DNA from 2 places in the Acidovorax sp. LjRoot74 genome. Region 2 is predicted to be linked to the other one. Evidence: predicted binding sites of a transcription regulator. Region 2 holds the regulator's gene; the other holds the start of a gene.
What was found. The regulator FNR, encoded in region 2, switches genes on or off when oxygen is low (the NO sensors DNR and NnrR bind a similar motif). The targets are predictions, from matches to a motif close to TTGATNNNNATCAA.

Region 1: ubiM (5-demethoxyubiquinol-8 5-hydroxylase UbiM) is a predicted target of FNR. The motif match lies at 4,154-4,167, and genes of this name have one in related genera.

Annotation. Positions count from the first base shown of each region.
Region 1 is NZ_CAXUTI020000001.1:157,424-165,158, reverse strand. Features, by position in the region: gene ACSQ3O_RS00760 (TetR/AcrR family transcriptional regulator) at 1-232, shown strand, start outside; gene ACSQ3O_RS00755 (alpha/beta fold hydrolase) at 471-1,373, shown strand; gene ACSQ3O_RS00750 (BCCT family transporter) at 1,918-3,453, shown strand; gene ACSQ3O_RS00745 (hypothetical protein) at 3,575-4,006, shown strand; gene ubiM (5-demethoxyubiquinol-8 5-hydroxylase UbiM) at 4,245-5,564, shown strand; gene ACSQ3O_RS00735 (class I SAM-dependent methyltransferase) at 5,589-6,509, opposite strand; gene ACSQ3O_RS00730 (RHS repeat-associated core domain-containing protein) at 7,192-7,735, shown strand, end outside.
Region 2 is NZ_CAXUTI020000001.1:3,793,465-3,801,199, forward strand. Features, by position in the region: gene ACSQ3O_RS18010 (sulfite exporter TauE/SafE family protein) at 1-317, opposite strand, end outside; gene hemN (oxygen-independent coproporphyrinogen III oxidase) at 323-1,705, opposite strand; gene fnr (fumarate/nitrate reduction transcriptional regulator Fnr) at 1,899-2,621, shown strand; gene ACSQ3O_RS18025 (hypothetical protein) at 2,733-3,026, opposite strand; gene ACSQ3O_RS18030 (FixH family protein) at 3,105-3,380, opposite strand; gene ccoG (cytochrome c oxidase accessory protein CcoG) at 3,450-4,895, opposite strand; gene ccoP (cytochrome-c oxidase, cbb3-type subunit III) at 4,983-5,903, opposite strand; gene ACSQ3O_RS18045 (cbb3-type cytochrome oxidase subunit 3) at 5,928-6,065, opposite strand; gene ccoO (cytochrome-c oxidase, cbb3-type subunit II) at 6,078-6,710, opposite strand; gene ccoN (cytochrome-c oxidase, cbb3-type subunit I) at 6,728-7,735, opposite strand, start outside.

The DNA of each region.
Region 1 (7,735 bases), 3.6 Mb from region 2:
GCACTCTGAAATCACCCGCTGGCGCGCTGCCTTGCGCCGCACGGTGCTGCAGGCCATCGAGGCCGGGCACCTGGCGGCCGACACCCCGCCCGATCAGCTGGTGGGCGAGATTTATTCCCTGATCATGGGCCTGTTGCACGACGTTCGCTTCCTGCGCGATCCGCAGGCAGTGGCACGCACCGAGGCGTCCTGGGCGCGCCTCGTCAAGAGCTACCTCCCCTCCCCCGCCTGAGACGCGGTGGTGTGCCATGGAGACCTCTTGTTTTTTTATGCCTTAATTTCGCACAACCGTGCGAAGAAAGGAAACACCATGTTGATCATCCTGGGCATTGCCGTCATCGCGGCCGCAGCGGGCGCCTTCCGGGCGCTGTGCAGCACCCTCACCAGTCTCCCGCGCAGCAACCGGGACTGGATCTTTTACTGAGCCGCGCACAGCGCCCGCCCCACTCCATCCCTTCCGGAGCCCCACCATGACTGCCTCCTCGTCCTCCTCCACCGCGCTGCAGGCCACCGCTGGCTACTACGGCGAACACCCCGGCATGCGCCTTGTGCGCCTGGCGCTGGGCACCACCGAGCGCCTGTGGCCCGCGCTGGCTGTGCGTGCAGCCTCGCGCCTCTTTGGCACGCCCCTGCCCTTGCGCGCCCCCGGCCGCCATGCCATGCCGCCCGGCCACTGGCGCACAGAGCGCCTGGCGTTTGAAGACGCCGAGATCACGCTCTATCTGCCCCAGGCCCAGCCCCACGGCCCCACCGTGCTGTTGCTGCACGGCTGGGGCGGCCACGCGCGCCAGATGCTGCCGCTGGCCGACACCCTGGCCGCGCGCGGACTGCGCCCGGTGCTGGTGGACCTGCCTGCACACGGCGGCAGCCGGGGCCGCGTGAGCAACCTGCCGCAGTTCGCCCGCGCCATCGAATACACCACGGCCCGCCTGCATGCGCAGGACTCGGCGCCCCACGCCGTGGTGGCGCATTCGCTGGCAGCCAACGCAGCAGCGCACGCAGCCAGCCGGGGCCTGGCCACCGGGCGCCTGGTGCTGCTGGCGCCGCCCGCTTCGCCGCACGAATACACGCGCCTGTTCGCGCAGGTGTTCGGCCTGTCCGAGCGCACCCGCGCGGCCATGCAGCGGCGCATCGAGGCGCGCGAAGGCATCCTGATGCGCCAGTTCGAGCCCCCCGCCGTGGGCCCACGCATCGCCCTGCCCACGCTGGTGGTGCACGACCGGGGCGACCGCATCAACCGCTTTGCCGACGGCGAGGCCTACCGCGACCACATCGCGGGCGCCACGCTGCTGGCCACCGAGGGGCTGGGCCACCGCAAGATCCTGCAGCAGGCCGAGGTGCTGCAGGCGGTGGCGGACTTTGTGGCCGCATAGCGCCCGCCGCACCAGCGTTTGCAACAGCGCCCGCAAACGCTGGCCCGGCGCCCTCACACCGCCCACAACCCCTGGCTTGACTGCGGTATTGCCGGTGCCGTAGCGCAGCCATTGCCTACACTGGCGCCCTTTTTCCCGTTTGCGCCAACCCTCTGGCGCCGTCCACGGACGGTACCGCGCCAACGCCCTGCCTTGCCGCGCCGCTGGTTCCCACGCGCGCATCGGCTCCGGGCCCGGCCCTCTCTTCATCGTTGCGATGCGGCGTTCCGGCAAGCCACCCCTGCGGGTGTGCCTGCCATCCGCCAGGCCGGCCCGTCTTTCCTTCCGAGATGCGCAGCAGCCGCTGCGGTCGGCACCTGCATGTATGCGCTTTATTCGTGCATGGCGCACGGGTACCGCATATGCCTTGACCGCCCAGCGTGCCCGGTGGCACGCTGCTGCGGCGCCGATGCGGCATGCCGCGTCCCGCACGCCGCAAGCCAGGCAAAGCCCGGCACACGGCGCCGCGCATCTCCTTGTCGATTCAGCAGAAGAAAGGTGATCCATGGAACTTCTTATCTCGGCGGGGCTGATCCTCGCCATTGTGCTCTGGGGCGTGGCGGCGCCGGACTCGCTCGGCGCCGTGTTCGACACGGCCCTGGCGGCCATCACGCGCAACTTCGGCTGGTTCTACCTGTGGGTGGTGCTGGGCCTGGTGGTGATGGCGCTCATCCTGGCGTTCAGCCGCTATGGCGACCTGAAGCTGGGCCAGGAGGACGACGAGCCCGAGTTCTCCATCGGCGCGTGGTTTGCCATGCTGTTTGCGGCGGGCATGGGCATCGGCCTGGTGTTCTGGGGCGTGGCAGAGCCCATCTCGCACTACGGCACGCCGCCGCCGGGCATCGCGCCGAACACGCCCGAGGCCGCCAACGCGGCCATGCGCTACAGCTTCTTCCACTGGGGGCTGCACCCCTGGGCGGTGTACAGCATCGTGGCGCTGGCGATTGCATTCTTCCAGTTCCGCCGGGGCGGCTCGGCGCTGGTCAGCACGGCGGTCATGGCGCTGCCCTGGGCACCGCTGCAGGGCATCGGGCCCGTAGTGAACATCCTCGCGGTGATCGCCACGGCCTTTGGCGTGGCCGCCTCGCTGGGCATGGGTGCGCTGCAGATCAACAGCGGCCTGGCAGCCACTATGGGTGTGCCCGTGAACGAAGCCTGGCAGGTGGGCATCATCGTGGTGACCACGGTGCTGTTCCTCACCTCGGCCGTGTCGGGCGTGGCGCGCGGTATCAAGTGGCTGTCCACTTTCAACCTGGTCATGGCCGCACTGCTGGCGCTGGCGGTGTTCGTGCTGGGGCCCACGGTGATCATCATCGACAGCTTCACCAACACGCTCGGCAGCTACCTGAGCGAGTTCGTGCGCATGAGCCTGCGCATGACGCCGTTCCGCGACAGCGGCTGGGTGAGCGGCTGGACGGTGTTTTACTGGGCCTGGTGGGTGAGCTGGTCGCCTTTCGTGGGTCTTTTCATCGCACGCGTCTCGCGGGGGCGCACGATTCGCGAATTCATCCTGGGCACCGTGCTGGCGCCCACGCTGGCCGCGTTTGTATGGTTCTCGGTGTTCGGCGGTACGGCGCTGCACCTGGAGATCATGCAGGGCGTGCCTCTGTCGGAAGCCGTCAAGGCCGATGTGTCCACCGCACTTTTCGCCATGTTCAACGCCCTGCCATGGGGTGCCGTGATGTCATTCGTGGCCACCGTGCTGGTGCTGGTGTTCTTTGTCACCTCGGGCGACTCTGCCACGCTGGTGCTGGGCATGATGAGCACCGGCGGCAATGAGAACCCGTCGGCGCGCGTCAAGATCACCTGGGGCGTGCTGGTGTCGGGCATCGCCATCAGCCTGCTGCTGGCCGGTGGCGTGAAGGCGGTGCAGACCGCCACCATCGTGTTCGCGCTGCCGTTCACCGCCGTCATCTTGCTGATGGCGCTGGCACTGTGGCGCGGCGTGAAAGCCGACTGGGAAGCCGAGGACCGCCGCGACCGCGCACTGCGCCGCCGCCTGCGTGAAATGGCGGGCCCGGCCACGCCGCCGCAGCCGTAGCCCGGCGCCATAGGCGCGAGGGGCGGTGTGCATGCGTCTATCATCCGCAGCCACACCGCCCCCAGCGTCCCTCTGTCCCCTCTTTCTTCTTGCTTCGCGGCTGATACCGGTACCGACACCCATGCCCCTGCTCATGTCCGCCTGGCCCGCCGTGGTCCTTGTGCTGCCCGCCCTGGTGCTGGTGTCGGCCATTGTTTTTCTGGCCAAGGGCAACCGCCGGGCGTTTGCGCAGCTGCTGGCCCTGGCCGCGTGTTTCCTGATCGGCGCGCTGCTGATGGAGTTTTTCACCTTCATGGGCGCGCTCATGGCGCGCGCGGGCAGCCAGCACACCACGCCCGAGGTGGGCACGGGCACGCGCCAGCTGCTGGCGACCATTGCCAACCCCCGCTCCATCACCGCACCGCCGCTGTCGCTGGCGGCCTTTGCGGCGTACAGCATCCCCGCGTCTTACCTGTGGCTGGTGGTGACCTGGGGGCTGCACCTGCGCGGCAAGAAGCCGGGCACAGCCAAGAAAAAATCTGCCAAAGGCACGCGCAAGACCGCCAAGGACTGAGCACCTGGGGGACCGTGGCAAAGGGGATTAGCCCACCGCGCACTGCATGTGGCCGGGAGCCCGAACTTTGAAGGTTTTTTGGCCTTCTCCGCGCGCTAGCGTTGCCTTAATAGCTATTATTCTCATAGCAATCGTCCACACAACGGCTTGACCCAGGGCAAACCCCGCCGCGCGGGCCGCGCCCACAATGGCAGCCGCTTGGGCCGCCTTGCTCGGCCCTGTTGGATTTCCCCCTGCCATGACCACCACCCACCACAGCGACGTGCTCATCGTCGGCGCAGGCCCGGCGGGCCTGTCACTGGCCATCTCCCTGGCGCAGGCCGGGTTCACCGCCACGGTGGTGGAGCAGCAAAGCGACAACGCCCTGGCCCAGCCCGCGCCCGATGGCCGCGAGATCGCACTCACCCACCCCAGCCGGGCCACGCTGCAGCGGCTGGGCACCTGGGCCCACCTGGCAGACCACGAGGTGGGCCAGATTGCCGAGGCCCAGGTGCACGACGGCCCGCTGGGCCACCACAGCGCGCTGCAGCTGAATGCAGCCAGCGGCGCCCAGGGTGGCGCGTCCGGTGCCGCAGCCCCCGGCCCGCTGGGCTTTATCGTGCCCAACCACGCACTGCGCCGCACGGCCCACACCGTGGCGGCACACACGCCGGGCGTGCGCCTGCTCACCGGCACCCAGGTCACCCGCGTGGCCACGCTGCCCGGCCATGCCGAGCTGGACTGCGTACCCGCCAGCACAGCCCCTGGCGACCACACCACACCCCAGCGCCTCACGGCCCCGCTGCTGGTGGCTGCCGACAGCCGCTTCTCGGCCACGCGCCGCCAGCTGGGCATCGGCGCACAGATGAGCGACTTTGGCCGCACCGTCATCGTCTGCCGCATGCGCCACGCCCAACCCCATGGCAACGTGGCGCACGAATGTTTTGGCTACGACCGCACCCTGGCCGTGCTGCCCCTGCCCGATGACCCCCAAGAGGGGCATGCACTGTGTTCGGTGGTGGTCACGGCGGGTGCGGCCGACGCGGCGGCGCTGATGGCCCAGAGCCCCGAAGCCTTTGCCGCGCAGGTGCAGGCCCAGTTCAACGACCGGCTGGGCCCCATGGCCCTGGTGGGCGAGCGCCATGCCTATCCGCTGGTGGCCGTGTACGCCCAGCGTTTTGCGGGCCACCGCTGCGCGCTGCTGGGCGACGCCGCCGTGGGCATGCACCCAGTCACTGCCCATGGCTACAACCTGGGCCTGGCCGGGGTGGAGCGGCTCACTGCCGCACTGGTCAGCGCGCGCCAGCGCGGGCTGGACATCGGCAGCGCCGACGCACTCGCGCCCTACGCCCAGGGCCACCACCGCCACGCCTGGCCCATCTACCAGGGCACCAACGCCATCGTGCGCCTGTACACCGACGCCCGCCCGGTGCCGCGCCTGCTGCGCCAGCTGGTGCTGCAGGGCGCGCGGCGCCTGCCGCCGCTACAGGCGGCCATCGTGGGGCAGCTCACGGGCAAGGCGCCCGCGTGGATGCGGGTGCTGGCGCCCGGGCAGGCGGCGGAACCACGACAGGTATAGAGCGGTATAGAGAGACAGAGCGGCTCAGGCAAAGCCATCCTCGACCCCGAGTGTGGCCACCCCATACGCCGGCGCGCCCAACCAGGGCCGCCACAGTGCATCCAGCGCAATACCCGCCCAGCCACAGCCTTCGGCGGCGCTCTGTTCACGCAGCAGCCGCAGGCGCGGGTGCACCGCAGCCAGCTCGGCCATGCGGCCCACGCCCCAGCAAAACTCGGCCCCCGTGGGCCCCACGCTGGGGTGGCGGGCGGCCCGGCCCACGGCCTGGCGCGTCAGCACATCCAGCACCATGCGCGAGCCGGGGGGCGCACACTGCGCAAACTCGGCCAACACCGCGTGCACCTGCGCGGGCTGCAGGTACATCAGCACACCTTCGCACACCAGCAGCACCGGCTGCGCACTGCTGCGCGACGGAAAACCCAAGTGCTGCCACCAGCCAGGCTGGGTGAGGTCCACATCGGCCTGCCGCATGCGCGGGCCCAACACCGGCAGCAGCTGCTGGCGCAGCGCCATCACCTCGGGCAGGTCGGCATCCAGCCACTGGTTGGCGCCCGCATCCAGCCATTGGAAATGCTGCGTGAGCCCGCAGCCCAGGTTGGCGCCCAGGCCCTGCGGGTGCGCCGTAAAAAAGGCGCGCCCCGCGTCCTTGACAGCCCCGGTGCGCCACAGCACCTGGAACACCGTGGGCAGGTCGTCCAGCAACGCATCCACATCAGCGCCCAGGCGCTGCAACAACTCGCCCGCCACGGCATCGCGGCAGTCCAGCCACGGAAAGTAGCGCGCCCCCCGCGCCCGTGCGGCCAGCGGGATCAGCAGGGTGCTGGGCACGGGAGGCAGGTGGGCACTCTGCAGCAGGTTATTAGCAGGAGGGCAGCTGGCCGGGGCCGCATGCAGCGCGAGGCTGCGCGGCAGTCGAACACGGCGTCGGGCGGGGGTCTGCGGCACGGGCGCTCCTCCTGTGGCAGCAGGCGCCACGGTGGTGTGGGATGCGGTGAGGCCCGGGGCACAGGCCTGCGCCATTGTGAATGGATTGTGGCTGGGCGCGATGGCCTGCAGCGTTACACGGGCTTACAACACCGCAGGCCGGAATCCCTTGCCCCGTGGCTGCGCGCTCTCTACAGTCTGGCGCACCAAAGGGAGGGAAGAAAAAATGCAACGTCTTGAAAAAAGACGCGGCGGCTTGCGTGCGCTCGCAGCCATTGCGGGGAGCTATCTTGCGGTTGTGGGCGCTGTGGCGTTTGGCACGCCAGCAGCCTTTGCGCAAAACCAGCCACTCGCTGCTTCGGCCCCGCTGGGGGCGGCATCAGCGCCCATGCCACCACGCCTTCTGACCGGCCCCATCCGGCCAAGGAATCTCACCCGCAATGGTTCGCTTGAGGTAATTTATTCCAACACCTCCCTTACCTCCTGCCCAGCCAATGAAACACTGAAATACTTCTACTACTGGACCGATACGCCGGAACTGCGAGGCCCGGACTGGTGCGGCGCAGCGGAAGCCAGCGTTGCATCAGGGAACAGGGACCCCTCTCAGCCAACGCACAAGCCTATTTGGCTGGTCAGCTGCTTTCCAGGAGACCACTGGATTTATGCGCACGGATACCTGGACTCACCAGGACAAGCGCCCTTTGTGAGCGACAAACAACGTGAAATCAGCATGGTCTGCACCAGAGAGCTGGACCCGCCGGAATCCACCCCACCACCGCCTTCGGAACCGCCATCACCGCCGCCGCCCACTCCGCCGGATGCCGCTGGCCCGCCTGGGTCCTCGGATTCGGGGGGGTGCAAGGAAGAAGCCTACTCTGGCGGCAGCACACCCAACCCGATCATTCCCGCAACGGGCGACAAGAACAAACCCTTCAGCGACGTCATCGGGCAAGGCCCCCACGCACTGAACTGGTCGCGCACCTACCGCAGCCTTTACGCCAACAGCCGCGCAACCTATGTACTGCCACTGGTAGGCATGTCGCCCGGGTGGGGCCACAACCACAGCGCCAGGCTCAAACCCGCCGGCAGTGCCCTCAATTGGAGCGACGGCACCGCACAAACCCTCGTCATGGGCAATGGGGACCTGCAGCGGTTCACCTACTCCGCATCCACCGCCACCTGGCAGAACCAGAACGGCAGCAAGAGGCTGCAGACCAATGCCAGCGGCTGGCTCTACACCGATCTGG
Region 2 (7,735 bases):
CGCAAGGCCGTGGTCTGCTGCGTGAGCCAGGCCAGGCTGTCCATGGCCAGAGCAGCCAGCGCCCCTGCAGCCGCGTACCCCACCAAACGCCCCCCATGAAATGCGACACCACGCAGGGCCACACCACCACGCGGCGCCCAGTGCACGGCCTGCCCTACTGCAGCCTCTCGCTGCGTGCCGCCCCGTCCACCCGCTGCGGCGGCATGCTCCGCTCCCTGCCCGACCAGTGCGCCACAGGGTGCGGCGCACATGGCCAAGCAATGGGACCCGCCTGCGAGCCCCATGAGCAAAGCCGTCCAGGCGACCGTTGCAAGCATAGGACTCAGATGATGCGCGAAAACCGGGCGCGGTTGCGGTCTGCCTGCAGATAGCGGTCGAACACCATGGCAATGCCGCGCACAAAGAACCACCCCATGGCAGTCACCTCAATCCCTTCAGGCCCTACCCGCACCAACCCCTGCTCCGCCATGTCTTCGAGCTGGGCGATTTCGGCTGCAAAGTACTGCCGCACGTCGATCAACCAGGCCTGCTCCATGGATTCATAGAGCAACTCACCCTGGCACATCAGGGCCATGATGGCGGCGCGCCGCACAAGGTCGTCGCGCGTCAGCGCCAGTCCGCGCACCACCGGCAGGCGCCCCTGGTCGAGAAAGTCGTAGTACTCATCCAGCGTCTTGGAATTCTGGCTGTAGGTGGCGCCCACCCGGCCAATGGCAGACACGCCCAGGCCGATCAGGTCACAGTCGGGCTGTGTACTGTAGCCCTGGAAGTTGCGGTGCAAGCGCCCTTGCCGCTTGGCCACGGCCAGGGCATCTGAGGGCAGTGCAAAGTGGTCCATGCCCACATAGACATACCCCGCCTCCATGAATGCATCCAGCGAACGCGAGAGCATGGACAGCTTGCTCGACGCGGTAGGCAGCTCGGCCGACACAATGCGACGCTGGGGCTTGAAACGCTCGGGCAGGTGCGCGTAGGCATACAGCGCGATGCGGTCGGGACGAAGCTGTGCCACCTGCGCCAAGGTGCGGTCAAACGACTCGGGCGTCTGGCGTGGAAGGCCGTAGATCAGGTCCACATTCACCGAATCAAAACCCAGCGAACGAGCAGACTCCACCAGCGCAAACACCTGCTCGGCGGGCTGGATGCGGTGCACGGCCTTTTGCACTTCCGCGTCGAAATCCTGCACACCAAAACTCAGACGGTTGAACCCCAGCTCAGCCAGCAAGGCCAGCCGATCGGCATTGACGGTACGTGGATCCACCTCGATGGAATATTCGCCGCCCGGCGCGAGCGTGAAGCTGCGCTTGAGCATGGCCATGAGTTCGCGCAGACCTGCATCAGACAGGAACGTGGGCGTGCCGCCCCCCAGGTGCAACTGGCTCACGACCTGCCCCACGCCGCAATGGGCGGTGTGCAGATCAATCTCGCGGCTCAGGTAGCGCAGATAAACCTCTGCGCGATCGTGGTGCTTGGTGATGATCTTGTTGCAGGCGCAGTAGTAGCACAACGATTCGCAGAACGGAATGTGCACATACAGGGACAGGGGCAGGGCCTTGGCCACCGAGCCCGTCCGGCGTTGCTCCAACGCGAGGATGTAGTCCTCCTGCCCAAACGCCTCGACAAAACGATCAGCTGTCGGATAGGAGGTATAGCGGGGTCCCGGCACGTCGAAACGGCGCAGGAGATCGGGCGAAACAGCAGTCATGGGGGAATATCCTTGCGTACACCCTGACTGTGCCGTACCCTTAGGAACATGTCCTTGACCTGCATCAAGTGAACAATCAGGCCGACCAGCGACAATTTGATGCATGTCAGTCGCTCAGATGCCCCCGAAGGCCTTCCCAGCTTTTCGCATCGGGCACGATATGCTCGACGCTCCACCCCTAGCTCATGTGCCTATGAACCCGCTCACCATCAAAGTCGCCTGCTCCAACTGCAACCTGCGCGAGCTGTGCATGCCCGTGGGCCTGAACGAAGAGCAACTGCAGCGCATCGACGAGGTTGTTGCCGTTCGCCGCAAGGTCAAGCGCGGTGGCACGCTATTCCGCAACGGCGAATCCTTCACCTCACTCTACGCCATCCGCACCGGCTTTTTCAAGACCTGCGTGGCCACAGAAGACGGCCGCGATCAGGTCACGGGTTTCCAGATGGCGGGCGAAATCATCGGCCTTGACGGCATCGTGAACGACCACCACACCTGCGACGCAGTGGCCTTGGAGGATGCAGAGGTCTGCGTCATGCCCTTCGACCGCATCGAAGAACTGTCTCGTGAGGTCACGGCCCTGCAGCACCATGTGCACAAGATCATGAGCCGCGAGATCGTGCGCGAACACGGCGTGATGCTGCTCTTGGGCAGCATGCGCGCCGAAGAGCGCCTCGCCGCCTTCTTGCTGAACCTGGTGCAGCGCCTGCATGCGCGGGGCTTCTCGCAGTCCGAACTGGTGCTGCGCATGACCCGCGAAGAAATCGGCAGCTACCTGGGCCTGAAACTCGAAACCGTGAGCCGCACCTTCTCCAAGTTTGTGGAAGAAGGCATTGTGGAAGTCAAACAGCGCCATGTCCGCATCCTGGACACGGACGCCCTCAAGCGCATCGTGAATAGCCAGCAGGCCTGCCACTGACTTTGTAAGAGCCCTCGCCGGGCGATCAACTGCTGCCTGCCACATTTGGTGCCGATTTCAGTGCAAAGCAAACCGGCTGCCTAGCAGCCAGCACCGTACCCCACACCGCACTCAAGAGCAGGACGATGTCTTGCGGCAGTCATCCGGCCGCTCGCCCTCTGGCACCGGGCAACGGTTCAGCTCAAAAGGTGACATGGCCAGCAGCGTAGTCAGCGCACTGCTGGCCATGGTGACAACCCAGAACGCAAAAAAAGCCAGGGTATAGACCCCTTGCCGTGACAGCGCCAGCGGCTGGCCGAACCAGTGCAGGTCCTGCGGGTCCACCATCGCAAAAACAAGCATCTCCAGCACACCCGCCATCAAGAAGGCGGGCCATGCAATCCACATCAGGCGTTGCGTCCACATATCGTTCCTGTCTCCCGGGGTGGCTCATTGGTAGCAAGGTGGCACCCTATCCTTGGGCTGCCATGGCCTCGCACAGTTTCAACGTGGCTGGTCCTGCACCGGTGTGGCGGCATGATTGCGGCCCTTCATGGCCGGTGCCAGGCTCTTCTCGGGGGCTTCCAGCGTCTGGTTGATCTCGATTCCCTTGCGGTAATAGTCTTCCGCCACCACAGGGTCTGGCCGAGACACTGCCAGCCAAAGGGTCACAAAACCCGCGACGATCACGATGGCCGGGCCGGCAATCACCAGCCAGACATGGCCAAATTTCCACCAGGGGGCTGCTTCAGCCTGGGCAATGGCTGGGTTTGAAGACATGGCGACTTACTCCTTCACATTCATCTCGATCAACACAAGGCCAGGTCGGGCCTTGCACCGGGGCGCCACTCAGCGTGGCACCAGGAACACAGATTTTTCAGACACATGGGCAGCAGCGCCCACCGCCTGCACATCAAACTGCACGGCATGGGAACCCGGGCTTGCAGAACCATACGGTATCTGCAAGCGCACCGCCACCCAGCGCGACTCGGCCGCACCGATGTCCACTTCGGCGTCGGAGGACACCTCCAGGCCTTCCAGCCCCCGCGCACTGATGCGATAGCGTTGTTCGCCCTCCGTCGCGTTCATGATCTGCAGACGGTAGATGTTCTCCAGCTTGCCCCCAGCCACGATGCGCGACAGCGCTGCGCGGTCCCGCACCACATCGACCTTGAGCGGGGTCCGCACGACCAGGCTGGCCAGCATGGCCACACACAAGGCCAGCAGCACGGCGCTGTAGATCAGCACACGGGGCCGCAGCACACGCCGCAACATCTGCGACTGGGTCCACCGCTGGGCCACACCGTTCTGGGTGGAATAGCGGATCAGCCCCCGGGGATACTGCATCTTGTCCATGACCGTGTTGCACGCATCCACGCACAGGCCACAGCCAATACATTCGTACTGCAGACCCTTGCGGATGTCGATGCCCACCGGGCAGACCTGCACACACAACGAGCAGTCAATACAGTCGCCCAGCCCCTGCGCCTTGTAGTCGATGTTCTTCTTGCGCGGGCCGCGCTGCTCGCCGCGTTCGGGGTCGTAGGTCACGATCAGCGTGTCCTTGTCGAACATCGCACTCTGGAACCGCGCATACGGGCACATGTACTTGCAGACCTGCTCGCGCATGTAGCCGGCATTGCCGTAGGTGGCAAAGCCATAAAACAGCACCCAGAAAATCTGCCAGCCGCCCTGCAGTGCCAGCAACTCGCTGCCCAGCTCGCGGATGGGCACGAAGTACCCCACGAACGTGAATCCGGTCCACAAGGCCACAGCGATCCACACCACCTGCTTGAAGAACTTCTTGCGGATCTTCTCGAAGGTCCAGGGGCCGTTGTCCAGCCGCAGCCGCGCACTGCGATCACCTTCGATCTTGTGCTCGATCCACATGAACATTTCGGTGTAGACAGTCTGCGGGCATGCAAAACCACACCAAAGCCGCCCCGCCACTGCCGTGAAGAGAAACAGCGACAGCGCCGAGATGATCAAGAGCCCCGTGAGGTAGATGAAATCCTGCGGGTACAGCACCAACCCAAAGATGTAGAACCGGCGCGCGCCCAGATCGAACAGCACCATCTGGCGCTGCCCCCATTCAAACCAGGGCAGACAGTAAAACACGATCTGCGTGAGCAGCACCATGCCCCAGCGCCAGCGCGCAAACAGGCCGCTGATGGAGCGCGGATAGATCTTTTTCTGTGCTTCGTACAGCGAGATGATCTCGCCCTGAGCAGACGGCTCGGACGCCACGGGTGCGATGGGAATGACCTTGCGAGCAGGCTCGCCGGGGGGCTTCATGGTGTCAATTTACTCACAGGGAGTTAAACAGCCTAACAACAAAGGAGCCAGGCAACCACCGCCGGTGCGGTCGCCTGGCAACATCGGTCAACGCGCGGCAGCCGCCTGCTTGCCGTTCGACAAACTCCAGACATAGGCCGACAGGACCCCGATCTGGGCCTCCGTCAGCTTGTCGGCCTGCGCGGGCATCTGGTTGACTTTGCCGTTGTTGATCATGGCGGTGATCGCCGCCTCGCCCCAGCCATGCAACCAGATATCGTCCGTGAGATTGGGGGCGCCCAGGGCCTGATTGCCCTTGCCGTCCATGCCATGGCAGGCAGCGCATGCCGTGAACTTGGACTTGCCCAGCGAAGCGCGCAGCGAGTCGTGCGGGCTGCCCGACAGGCTCAGGACGTAGTGCGACAGGTTGCGCACATCTTCTGGCGAACCCACGGCAGCAGCCATGGGGGGCATGTTGCCGATACGGCCCTTTTCCAGGGTTTCGCGGATCTTCTCAGGCGTGCCGCCGTGCAGCCAGTCGCCGTCGGCCAGGTTGGGAAAGCCCTTGCTGCCGCGTGCATCCGAGCCGTGGCACTGTGCGCAGTTGTTCATGAACAGGCGCTCGCCAATGGCGTGGGCTTGCGGGTCCACCGCCACTTCTTCGGGCTTCATGGAGGCAAAACGGGCGTACAGCGGCTCCAGCTCCGCCTTCGCCTTGGCCATTTCGGCTTCGTACTCACCCTTTTGCGTCCAGTTGAGCTTGCCGGTGAAGCTCCCGAGACCTGGGTAGGCGGCCAGGTAGCCCAGGCCGAAGATGATGGTGATGACGAACAGCCACACCCACCAGCGTGGCAGAGGATTGTTCATCTCGACCAGGTCTTCGTCCCAGACATGGCCCGTGGTGTTGTCGGCCGTGGCCATCACCTTCTTGCGGCCCGCCATCCAAAGCAGGATGCCGCAGGCGATGATGCCGACCAGTGTCAGCGCGGTCACAAAGACCGACCAGAAATTGCTGGTGAAGTCACTCATGGGATGTTCTCGTTCTGGTGAGGGTCAATCTTGTTCGAAGGGCAGCTGCGCCGCTTCGTCAAACCGGGACTTGTTGCGGTCCCGGTAGGCCCAGACCCAAATGCCAATGAAGCAGGCCATCGAAGCCAGGGTGGCGACGATGCGCATGGTCGTGATGTCCATGGCCAATCTCCTTTACTTGAGCGCGCGGCCCATGACTTGCAGGTAGGCGACAAGGGCGTCCATTTCGGTCTTGCCCTTCACCTCGGCTGCGGCGGCTGCGATCTGTTCGTCGGTGTAAGGCACACCCACCGTGCGCAGCGCCTTCATGCGGGGCGCCACGCTGGCGGGGTCCACCACACTCTTCTCCAGCCAGGGATAGGCGGGCATGTTGGACTCGGGCACCACGTCGCGGGGGTTGTTCAGGTGGATGCGATGCCATTCGTCGCTGTACTTGCCGCCCACGCGGTGCAGGTCGGGACCGGTGCGCTTGCTGCCCCACTGGAAGGGGTGGTCGTAAACGAACTCACCCGCCACCGAGTAGTGGCCGTAGCGCAGCGTCTCGGCGCGGAAGGGGCGGATCATCTGCGAGTGGCAGTTGTAGCAGCCCTCGCGGATGTACACGTCGCGCCCCACCAGTTGCGTTGCGGTGTAGGGCTCCACGCCCTTCACGGCCTCGGTGGTGGACTTCTGGAAGAACAAGGGCACGATCTCCACCAGGCCGCCAATGGCGATCACCAGCAGGATCAGCACGATCATCAGGAAGTTGTTGGTCTCCACCTTTTCGTGGGTGAAGCCGGTGGAGGAAGATGAATTGTTGTTGGACATGAATTGACTCCTTCGGCTCAGGCGTGTGCGGCATTCACGGCGGGAATGGCCACCTTGACCGAACGGCCCGAGATCGCTGTCATCCACACGTTCCAGGCCATCACAAGCATGCCGCCCAGGTACAGCAAACCACCAGCCACGCGGATCACGTAGAACGGATAGGTCGCCTTCACGCTTTCCACAAAGGTGTAGGTCAGCGTGCCATCGGGGTTGATGGCGCGCCACATCAGGCCCTGCATCACACCGGCAATCCACATCGCGGCGATGTACAGCACGATGCCGATGGTGGCCATCCAGAAGTGCAACTCGATCGCCTTGATGGAGTGCATCTTGTCGCGGCCGAACAGGCGCGGAACCAGGTAATACAGCGAGCCCATAGAGATCAGGCCCACCCAACCCAGGGCGCCAGAGTGCACGTGGCCAATGGTCCAATCGGTGTAGTGGCTCAGGGCGTTGACGGTCTTGATGGACATCATCGGACCTTCGAACGTGGACATGCCGTAGAACGACAGCGACACGATCAGGAAGCGCAGGATGGGGTCGTCACGCAGCTTGTGCCATGCGCCCGACAGGGTCATGATGCCGTTGATCATGCCGCCCCAGCTGGGAGCCAGCAGGATGAGCGAGAACACCATGCCCACCGATTGCGTCCAGTCAGGCAGCGCGGTGTAGTGCAGGTGGTGTGGGCCGGCCCACATGTAGGTGAAGATCAGCGCCCAGAAGTGCACGATCGACAGGCGATACGAGTACACAGGGCGGCCTGCCTGCTTGGGGATGAAGTAGTACATCATCCCCAGGAAGCCTGCGGTGAGGAAGAAGCCCACGGCGTTGTGGCCATACCACCACTGCACCATGGCGTCCTGCACGCCAGCGTAGGCCGAGTAGCTCTTCATGAAGCCGGCAGGAATCGCTGCGCTGTTCACCAGATGCAGCAAGGCTACGGCCAGGATGAACGCACCGAAGAACCAGTTGGCCACATAGATGTGCTTGACCTTGCGGGTACCCACCGTGCCGAAGAACACGAT